2 regions of the Filimonas effusa genome follow, and region 1 is predicted to be linked to the other one. Evidence: riboswitches for the same ligand, from Rfam matches in the RefSeq annotation. Region 1 holds a riboswitch; the other holds the start of a gene.
What was found. Region 1 has a riboswitch for thiamine pyrophosphate ahead of pnuC (nicotinamide riboside transporter PnuC). Riboswitches for the same ligand answer to the same signal wherever they lie in the genome.
Positions count from the first base shown of each region.

Region 2: another riboswitch for thiamine pyrophosphate. It lies ahead of ESB13_RS00540 (TonB-dependent receptor); the one in region 1 lies ahead of pnuC (nicotinamide riboside transporter PnuC).

Region 1 is NZ_SDHZ01000002.1:1,473,939-1,479,498, forward strand. Features, by position in the region: gene ESB13_RS17150 (DEAD/DEAH box helicase) at 1-2,092, opposite strand, end outside; gene ESB13_RS17155 (YccF domain-containing protein) at 2,154-2,522, opposite strand; TPP riboswitch at 2,580-2,681, shown strand; gene pnuC (nicotinamide riboside transporter PnuC) at 2,669-3,295, shown strand; gene ESB13_RS17165 (response regulator) at 3,264-3,668, opposite strand; gene ESB13_RS17170 (sensor histidine kinase) at 3,665-4,768, opposite strand; gene ESB13_RS17175 (glycoside hydrolase family 2 TIM barrel-domain containing protein) at 4,951-5,560, opposite strand, start outside.
Region 2 is NZ_SDHZ01000001.1:129,806-135,365, reverse strand. Features, by position in the region: gene der (ribosome biogenesis GTPase Der) at 1-238, opposite strand, end outside; gene era (GTPase Era) at 267-1,139, opposite strand; tRNA gene ESB13_RS00550 (tRNA-Met) at 1,589-1,660, opposite strand; gene ESB13_RS00545 (head GIN domain-containing protein) at 1,734-2,453, opposite strand; TPP riboswitch at 2,554-2,656, shown strand; gene ESB13_RS00540 (TonB-dependent receptor) at 2,723-5,110, shown strand; gene ESB13_RS00535 (rhodanese-like domain-containing protein) at 5,327-5,560, opposite strand, start outside.

The DNA.
Region 1 (5,560 bases):
GATAGATCAGTTTCCGTAAGCGGGCAGCTTTATCCTTGTCTCCGTTTTTATCGATGGGGTGTGCGAATTCCCTTTTGAAGAACTCTTTACCTCCAAGCAGGCCGGGGTTCACAAAGTGAAACTGGGCGAACAGGTCGAATGTATTATTCTGAACAGGGGTACCACTAAGGATAAGCCTGTTTTTAGCCTGCAGTTCATAGACAGCTTTGGTTACCTGGGCGTCGGGATTTTTAATAGTCTGGCTTTCGTCGAGGATAACATAGTTCCAGGCGAAAGCTCTCAGGTGTTCGAGATCGTTTCTAACGACGCCGTAGCTGGTAAGGACTACGTCGGCTGCCTGAAATTGTTCATCGGTGAAATCGCGTTGCTGGCCATAATGCAGCAGGTAAGTAAGCGAGGGGCAGAACTTCTGGATCTCCGCCTCCCAGTTGAAGATGAGGGAAGTGGGGCAAACCACCAGTTGCGTACTGCCGGAATATTTTTCTTTCAGGTGCTGGATGAAAGTAATAGTTTGAAGCGTTTTACCGAGGCCCATGTCATCTGCCAGGCAGCCACCCCACCCCAGTTCGTCGAGGCATTGCATCCAGCGAAATCCTTCCATCTGGTAGGGACGCAGGCTGGCGTTCATTTCGGCGGAGGGTTGTTTGGTAATGACTTCGTTATAATGCAGCAGGCGATGTTTCTTATCGGCTATTTCCTGTTGCAGTTTCTTATCAGTTATTTCGGCCTGGAGGTCGTCGAGTACAGAGTAGTGCAGTTTACTTACCTGTAACCTGCCTTTGTTTTCATTTCCTACTTTAAAGAGCATTCCGTACTGGGTAAACCATTCCTGCGGGATCATACCGAGGGTACCGTCTTTGAGCACAATAGCGTCCTGGTTGTGCAGGATGGCTTTACGGATGTCTTTGAGCGGCACTTCCTGGTCGCCCCAGAAGACTTTTACTTTAAGATCGAACCAATCGATATTGGCGCGGGCTTCAATTTCAACACGGGGTTTACCCGTATTATATTTAAAGCGCTGGAGTTGTTGCAGGCCATAAACGGCGAAGCCGGCATCCTGCAGTTGCTGGTTCATTTTGAGGAACCATTTATCTTTCATGACCTCATCGAAGGGCATGTAGTAGTATCGGTTGTTGCGCTGGTTTTTGAATTTAGGATGGAGGCTGCGTAGTTGTTCGTAGGCTTCCTTTTCAAGCGGTTTATTGCGCCTGATAACGGTGAGCAGGTTATTGGCATCGTGGAAATACTCCTTATCCTCATCGTAGTCGACCAGTACATCGTCGTACATAAACTGCGGCTGGACCATGAGGTACTGGCTGCTGAATTCGCTAAGCATGACCCTGGTTTGCGGTTCGGGGCTGGTAACTTCGAATTGGAGACCTTCGGAGCATTGCAGCGGATATTGCTGTTGCAGGGGAACCAGGAAGCTATTCACCACATCGTTCTTATCGCGTGCGGGAAAGCGCAGTTCCCCTTTTTTGAACATATCGAGAACGGAGACGTCATCGGGTTTAGCAGGGAGATGCAGCACATCGTCCATGAAGAAGAAAAGCGATTTGAACAGGTGTACCCTTGCCGGGGTTTGTTCTGCCATGGTGTGGGCATTCATCGTGATGGTGATGAAGTTGTCGTCTTTAATGGCGTTAAACTGCAGATGAACGGGGAGAGAGCTGATACGCAGCGGCCGCACGTTGTTGTCGGAGAAGTTGCCCTCGCGCAGTACATAGAGGGGATACTGTGCGTTGGTGATAAAAGGCCAGATCTGGTGAAGAAGAGACAGGTAGTGCGCGCGCAGGCGTGGGATGTCTTTTTCGTTCAGCATGAGCCAGGGCTGTGCGTGGTTTTTCAGGTAGCTGCTACCGGTACCGATCATGTATTCGAAGAGGCGGCCATCGGAAAAGCCTACCAGCAGGTCGAAGAGATTATCGGCCAGGGGTTTGAGCCAGGGCCAATGTTCCTGATCATCGATAAGCAGCTTGCTAAAGCGTTTCCTGTTTTTTTCCTGTTGAATCAGGATTGGTTCCAATGTAAACCCTATATGCTTGTTGGTAGTAAGGTTAAAAAGGAAACCAATTTCTTCAGTTCTATCCATTAAAGTCACCGTTAAACGGCGGCAAATTAAATTCTTACGGTGTAAGACTGAAAATTTTATTTCACACAATATCTTTTCCGAAAGGCATCATGGAGACTTCGAGGAGTTTAAAGTGTTGTTTTCCAAAAGGGATACCTATGATGGTAATATAGAGGAGCAGTCCAAAGAAAAGGTGTGTAAGAGCTGTATACCAACCTCCGCAAAGCAGCCAGATGATATTACATACGGAAGTGAGGCAGCCGTTTTGGGTTTCGCGGTTTACAACCCTTGTACCGAAGGGCATTAATACAGCGGCGGCCAGTTTAAAGCATTGCAGGCCGAAAGGGATGCCTATGATGGTAAAGCAAAGGAGGATCCCGCCTATGAGATAGCCGAGTGCGGCGAAGAATCCGCCGAAGATGAGCCAGATAAGATTGCCTATTAAATTCATACAAATGGTGTTAACAGGTAAAAGATACAGAGAATACGCTTTACTTTGCAGTTTATCATTATTAACCCGGGGTGCTTTAGCTGAAAGGCTATGGCTGAGAAAAACCCGTTGAACCTGAACAGGGTAATTCCTGCGGAGGAAGTGCTATGGATATTCAATACTGGTTATCGCTCTTTGCGGAGCAGGCGCAGCAAACGAGTGCTGTGGAATGGGTTGCTGTAATTTTTGGAGTAACGGAGGTATTACTTGCCCGGAGGAATCACATCCTGTTGTATCCTGCAGGGATTATAAGCACGGTGCTGATCGCTTATATCATGTTCGACTCAAAGTTGTATGCAGAGGCATTGCTCAACGCCTATTATTTAATCATGAGTGTTTATGGCTGGATACACTGGGCGAGGCGCCGCAATGAACCGGCACTACCTATTACGCATACCCAAGGAAAGGAGTGGGCGGTGGTTGTGTTGATTGCCGGCTTAGGATGGGCGGTGTTGTATGGCACATTAAGCCATTATACCGATGCGCATTATCCAACCTGGGATGCATGGGTAAGTTCTACTGCCTGGGCAGGCATGTGGTTACTGGCCAGACGTAAGGTGGAGAACTGGCTGCTACTGAACCTGTCGAATTTATTTGCGGTGCCTTTGTTGTTTTACAAGGCATTGCCCATGATGGCCTGTCTTACTATTTTCCTGTTTATAATTGCTGTATTGGGTTATTTTGACTGGCGAAAGAAGGCTGTTAAAACTGTACGCAATCGAGAATTTTCCTAAGGCTATCCATCAACAGTGGTTTAACGATATAATCCTGGACTTCCGAGTATTGTTTAGCGCGATCGATATCGACCTGGCTGATGGAAGAGCTGATCATGTAGATCGTTACTTTACGGGGAAGGGAAGGCATCAGTTTGATGAATTCGTCGAGGAATTCCCAGCCGTCCATTACGGGCATATTAATATCGACCATAATGATTTCAGGCAGGCCATGGGGGTCTTTCATTTTCTCGTGTAAGAATTGTAATGCCTCTTCGCCGTTTTTGAAAGTGATCACTTGCCGACAGAAGTCGTTACCCATAATCATTTTTTTTACGGCGAACACATATACCTGGTCATCATCAATAATACACGCTACTTCAGCTTTACTCATGTAATATATATTTTAAACGTAGCACCATTATTCACTTCGCTGGACACTTCAATTTTTCCTCCCATAGACTCCACCTGGTTTTTGACGATAAAGAGGCCGATGCCTTTTGCGTCTCTGTTTCCATGAAAGGTATTGTACATGCCAAAGAGTTTTTTACCGTAACGTTCGAGGTTAAGGCCTTTTCCGTTATCGGAAACACACAGGATCTTTTTACCGTCTATCTCTTCGAAGCTGATATTGACTATGAGCTGGCGATCGGGGTGACGGTACTTAATAGTATTAGACACAAGGTTAAGCAAAATGCTTTCGAGGTAAGCGGGGTTATAATCTATTTCAACGTTGTCCGGAACATTCACGTTGATGGTCACCTGGTGCAATGTGATTTCAGCAGCCAGGATGCCGGCGGTATTATTGATATATTCCAGCAGGTTTAATTTAATTTTCTGCTGCCCTATAGAAGACTGGATAGAAACAACCTCGTTCAGGTGAACAATTGTTTCGCTCAGCAGCGAAGATACTTTTTTAAGATGTTGCATGAGCTCATTCTTTTCATCTTCGCTTTCGGCCTGATCTATCATATAGAGCAGCATCTCGAAATTGCCGGAGTGTGCTCTGAGATTATGGGAAACGATATGGGCGAAATTAACGAGCCTGTTATTTTGCTCACGTGCCAGTTCATTGGTATACCGCAGTTGCAGTTCTGTTTCTTTGCGACTGGTAATGTCTTCGATATGTGACACGAAGTGAACGGGGCGGCCAAGCCTATCTCTTACAAGGGATACGCTCAAGAGCACCCAAATGATATTTCCATTTTTATGAAAGTATCTTTTTTCGATCTGGTAGTCGTTGATCTCTCCACGCAGGAGCTGGTGCGCGCAGTCCAGATCTTTAGCAAGATCATCGGGATGTGTTAATTCCTGGAAAGTTTTCTGGTGTAGTTCTACTTCTGTGTAGCCTGTCATTTCGCATAAGTTTCTGTTTACCTTCATCAGCTGGCCTTCGGTTGAAACCAGGGCCATGCCTATAGCCGAGTGTTCAAAGGCGCGTAGGAAACGCTCCTCGCTCGTTTTTAATTCGTCTATATAAATACTACTTTTCATCACTACGCCCATTTAATGATGTTAAGGTATTCAATATTGGAACCAAGGGTACTTATAAACACATTAAAAGGCCGACCTGGTTTTTTAAAAAACACTTAAGCGGCCTATAATACTGATGACAGGAGATAAAGAAGGGAGGAAAACTGCGTTTTTAAGCGGTATAACCGATTATTTCTGCTGTTTTACCGAGCGGTAATTTTAACAAAACCAGAAGACAAATCGGCGGCTTCTGCTGTAAGCGTTACAACACCGGCTCTATCATTTGATTGTATCACGGCAAGACAAAGCCCGTTTAGTGTATTACAATAAGGCGCTTTAAAAGAAGAATGACTTACCGGGCTGCCGTTGTCGACAGCTATAAGTTTGCCTTCGCCGGCGACCTTAAAGTTCACGTGTATATCGGCATCCGGAACAATATTGCCTTTATCATCAATTACCTGTACAGTAATAAAGGACAGATCCCTGCTATTTGCCCCGATGCTGGTTCTATCGGCAATGAGGCGAAGCGCATGAGGGGCTCCCGCGGTTCTTCTTTCCTGTTGCAGCACTGTTCTGCCATCTTTGCGGGCAACCGCTTTAAGCGTTCCGGGAGCGAAGGGCACGCGCCATTTTACATGCAGGCTGGTATCTTTTTTCCGGATTCCCAAAGAGGTGTTGTTGAGAAAGAGTTCCACTTCATCGGCATTATTATAATAGGCCACTACGTCGATGGTGTCGTTGTTATTCCAGTTCCAATGTGGCAAGAGGTGCAATACCGGTTTGTTGGTCCACATACTTTGGTAGAGGTAGTAA
Region 2 (5,560 bases), on a different contig from region 1:
TCGCTATCTGCACCTGCTTGCGGATCTCCGTTTCAAAAACATCTTCCGAACCGGCAACAAAACCGCCGGTATCAATTACGTTAAAAGCTTTACCGTTCCAGTCGGCCACACCATACTGCCTGTCGCGGGTAACACCGCTAACATCATCAACAATAGCCTTGCGCTGTTCCAGCAGGCGATTGAAGAAAGTACTCTTTCCTACATTGGGTCTCCCCACTATTGCAACAGTAAATGACATAACTCAAATAATTAATACGGACTCAAATTTAATAATACCCATATTCTTTCAGCTGCTGATCATTGTCGCGCCATTTGGGGCGAACTTTTATAAACAACTGCAGGAATACCTTTTGCTGAAGAAAAGCTTCAATATCTTCCCTGGCAAGGGTTCCTATTTTTTTAATCATCTTGCCGCCTTCGCCAATGAGAATCGCTTTTTGCGTTTCGCGCTGAACAATGATATCGGCCTGGATCTTTATCAAGGTATCTTTTTCCTTAAACTCGTTCACCATCACGGCTGAATGGTAGGGTATTTCATCACCAAACAGCTGGTATATTTTTTCCCTGATCATCTCTCCCACAAAAAACTTTGTAGGCAGATCAGTCAGGTCGTCTTCGCTATAAAAAGGATCGCCTTCAGGCAGCAGTTCCAGGATAGCGCCCTTCAATGCATCCAGGTTGCTTTCTTTAAGTGCGGATATCGTTACAATTTTTTTGCAATACGACTGCGCACCAAAAAACTTCGCTGCCGCCTCAACAACCGTTGCCTTTACCGTGTCAGTTTTATTCAAAACAACAATACAAGGCACTTTCAGGCGTAAAGAAGCAAAAAGCTGGTGATTTTCCTCCAGGTCATCTTTAATATCAACCAGTAGTATTGCCACATCTGCATCTTCCAGCGCACTCTTTACCGAATGCATCATCCGCTCATGCAGCTTGTATTTAGGCTCTATGATACCGGGGGTATCGGAAAAAATGATCTGGTAGGCGCCAGGCGACGTTAAAAAGCCTTTGATACGGTCGCGGGTAGTTTGTACCTTGGAAGATACAATAGCGAGCTTTTCACCCAGCAGCGCGTTGAGCAGGGTACTTTTGCCCGCATTGGGCTTACCAAATATGTTGACAAAACCAGCTTTCATAAAACAATGTTCATCTAACCTGGAAATGAACAAGGTAGATTGTTATAATATCCCCTCCGTTGCGGGGCCGGCAAAGGTAACTATAATCGGGCAGTAATACATATTTAAACGAAAAACAGCCGCGCTGCCGGGCACAACGGCGTAATACAGCCTAGGCAAAGAATGCATGCCACCCTAAGCAGGCATACACTTTTTTTCGTAGTAGTTCTTCCTCTTTAGGCTAGCGAAACTTTATGCATAATTTTTAGCAGCCCCCCAAGAAATCGACTTGATCCAACTTTATGCGTAATATTTATCAGCCCCCAAGTTTTCAACTTGATCCGTTTAATCCCTCAACTTTTGATATGCCCCATGATCCCTTGATCTGGTGTAATGTGGTTGAAAGCAATAAAAAAGCTTACCCGGAATGGATAAGCTTTTTATTTAAAATCCTTTAAAGATTTCCTCTGTTGCGAAGGGAGGGATCGAACCCCCGACCTTCGGGTTATGAGCCCGACGAGCTACCGCTGCTCTACTTCGCGATGTAATTGGAGTGCAAATATAGAACTTATTAGCACACGAGCAAACCTTTTTTTAAAAACGCCAGTTTATTCTTTAATCTCTTTTTCTAACATTCGACGCGCCACTCGATTCCAGCTTCTTTACAACAGCTTCTCCCTTGTAACTTACATTGCTGGCACCACTGGCCTGCAGCGACAATTCCTTTGTTGCGGTCACCTGCGCATTCGATGCACCAGACGCCTCAACAGAACAGGTAGCAGCACTCAGTTCATAAGCCCTGACAGTACTCGCACCACTTACTTCAACAGAAAACACAGTAAGACTTCCGCTGAGTTCTGCACGTGAAGCGCCACTCACCTCAACTTTTACCGCATTCCCTTTTAACGCCCCTTTAAGAGAACTTGCACCGGTGATCTCTATACGAAGCGCATTTACCGCCACTTCATTCGCCAGCCTTACAGAGGCGGCTCCCCTGAGACGCAGCAACTGCAGGTTCTTGACAGTAATATAAGCCTTCAGTTGTTTATTCCCCCAGTTCCAGCCGTTCCAGGCCCCGCCCTGCGGCACGATATGCAGCACACCATCTCTTACCTCCGTTTTTATCTTCGATACAAACTGACGGTCCTCCGCACTCACAGCTACAGCACATTCTGCCCCCTGTGAAATATAAAGGATCATACCTCCCGATACTTCAATACCGTTAAAAGCACCTACCTCACGAATCTCGGCATTTTCATCATATACCAGGTTCTGAGCCATCAACTGGGACATAGACAGCATGGCAAGGGTTAAAACTGCTATTATCTTTCTCATAGCAACGAATTTATATTGGAACGGGCGAAAAAAAAGAATGTTACAGGTTATTTAAATTTTCTGCCTTTCTTTGCAACACTGCAAGGGTGAGCTACCCGGCAGTAATTCCTCGGGGTGCTATTCCTGGAAACAGGAAGGCTGAGATTAAACCCGTTGAACCTGAACAGGGTAATGCCTGCGAAGGGAAGGCCGTCTCTTTCACACCGTGTGTCCTCTCCTATAGCAATTTCCTGTTCAGCATTATTGTAATTGATTTCAAAAAGAACAGGATGAAGTATTTATCAGGGATGATTCTCGCCTTATTTACAACACTACTGGGTTTCGCACAAACCCCATTGGAAGGCATTATCACAGACAGCAGGAACCAGCCTGTTGAAGGCGTAACCATTACCCTCTCACAAAACGGGCGAAAATGGACCTCCGCAAGCACCAACACCGGCAATTTCAGTTTTTCCGCAGCAGCCGGCAGTTATGAACTTACATTGGAAGCCACCGGTAAAAAAATGATCCGCCAGCACATCGTTCTTCCCGTACCGGGTTTACAGCGTTTCAGGATGGAAGACCAGGCTTTTTTGCTGGAACCCTTGGAAGTACGGTCTATACGGGCCTCAGACCGCGCTCCTTTCACTAAAACGAACATCGGCAAGGAACAGATCGCCAGGGTGAACCTGGGTCAGGATCTCCCCTTTCTGCTCAATCAAACACCATCGGTGATCGTAGCTTCCGATGCAGGTAACGGCATTGGCTATACCTCTATGCGCATACGCGGCTCCGATGTTACCCGTATCAACGTTACGCTAAACGGCATTCCCTACAACGACGCCGAAAGCCAGGGCAGCTTTTTCGTAGACCTGCCCGATCTTGCCTCTTCCGCAAACTCCATCCAGATCCAGCGCGGTGTGGGCACCTCCACCAACGGGGCAGGCGCCTTTGGAGCAACAGTGAACATCACCACAAATGAATTCAACGAAAAAGCCTACGCAGAAAGCAATAACAACTTTGGCTCTTTCAATACCTGGAAAAATACGCTTAAAGCAGGAAGCGGTCTTATCAATGGCCACTTTACAGTAGACGCCAGGTTAAGCCGCCTGAAAAGCGACGGCTATATCGACCGCGCTTCTTCCGATCTCAAAGCGCTCTACCTTTCCAGCGCTTATCTTTCCGACAACACCACTGTCCGCTTCAATATTATCACCGGCACTGAAAAAACATACCAGGCCTGGTATGGCGTCCCCGAAGCTTATCGCGATACCTATAGGACCTATAATGCAGCCGGAACCGAAAAAGAAGGAGAGCCTTATAACAATCAAACCGATAACTACCAGCAGGATCATTACCAGCTTTTCCTGAACCAGAATCTCGGCCGGAGCTGGACACTCAACGTTGCCAGCTTCCTGTCAAGGGGTAAAGGATATTACGAAGAGTATAAAGCCAAACAAGCCCTGCCCAACTACGGCTTACCCGGCTTTAACGTTGGAAACCAAGTACTCGATACGACAGACCTGGTACGAGACCGCTGGCTCGACAACTACTATTACGGGCAAACATTCTCCGTGCAATCACGGAACGCCTCCAATGAATTTACCATCGGTGGCAGCTGGACGATCTACGATGGCGGTCATTATGGAGAGGTGATATGGGCACAGGCCGGCGCTCCCAAGAACCACCGCTACTATGATCTCGACGCAAAAAAAACAGATCTGAACATCTATACGAAATGGCTGCATCAGCTCAACAACAACTGGAGCCTGTTTGCCGACCTGCAATACAAACACGTTGTGTACAATATGTATGGCTTCCAGGACAACCCGTCACTTATTGTAAAACGCAATTTCAATTTCGTGAATCCCAAAGCAGGTATCAGTTACCGTAAGAACAACTGGAATGCTTACCTGAGTTATGCGATGGCCAACAAAGAGCCCAACCGCGACGACTTTGAAGCCGCTCAGCAACAGCAGCCACGGAAAGAAACCCTGCACGACTTTGAGCTGGGCATAGAAGAAAAAACCAGCAAATACAGCTGGTCTGCCACTGGTTATTATATGTTGTACAACAACCAGCTGGTTCAAACAGGCGCCCGTAACGATGTGGGAGCTTATACCCGCATCAACGTTCCCAATAGCTACAGGTTAGGTATAGAACTGCAGGGCAGCGTAAACCTCAACCGCTGGGTGGCTATACAAGGCAATGCAGCCTTTAGCCGGAATAAGATAAAATCATTTACCAACTATCTCACTATTTACAACGACGACTTCGAGCATGTAGGAGAAGAAGGCACAGCCTATTCCAATACAGATATTTCCTTCTCACCATCGATCGTTGCAGGAGGCAGCATTATTCTTACTCCCGTTAAACAACTGGAAATAGGCCTGCCGGCCAAATACGTCAGCAAGCAGTACATGGATAATACCCAGAAAGCGGAACGCAGCCTGAGAGACTATTACGTACAGGATGCGAGGGTTATTTATACGATCAAGAACTTCCTGTTCAACGAATGGAATATTACAGGTTATGTCAACAATGTCTTCAACAGGAAATACGAAGCAACAGGAGCTGCCTACCCCGGCATCGCCGCCGGTTATGGCCCATATGAAGATAATTACTACACCACAATGGCCGGCACCAATTTCATGGTGGCAGTGAATATCAGGCTTTAAATAATATAACCGGCTTCACAAGCTTATACTTGCGCCGGACTTTAAAAAAGAGGTTGGCTCATAAATAAAAATAGCCGCTGAGAATTGCTTAAACGCGAACCCGGCTCCATCAGGAGGTACCCAAATAAAAGAGGCCGTATCGCACTTATGATACGGCCTCTTTTACTGTCCTGTTCGACGGTCTATGCGTAATTGATCTATTAGATAAACGTACGCTTATTCACCAAACTTATCGCGCCAGGCCAGCATCCCCCCAACCAGGTTCACTGTATTCTTAAAACCTGCCTGTTCCATGAGCAATGCAGCTACACCGCTCCTGTTACCGCTTCTGCAGTAGATGATCACTTCATCACCTTTCCATCCCTCAATGTCTTCTACCTGCATCGCCTGCACTTTACCCAGGGGTAAATGCGTGCCACCGATATTAAATTCAGCCCTCTCGCTGTCCTC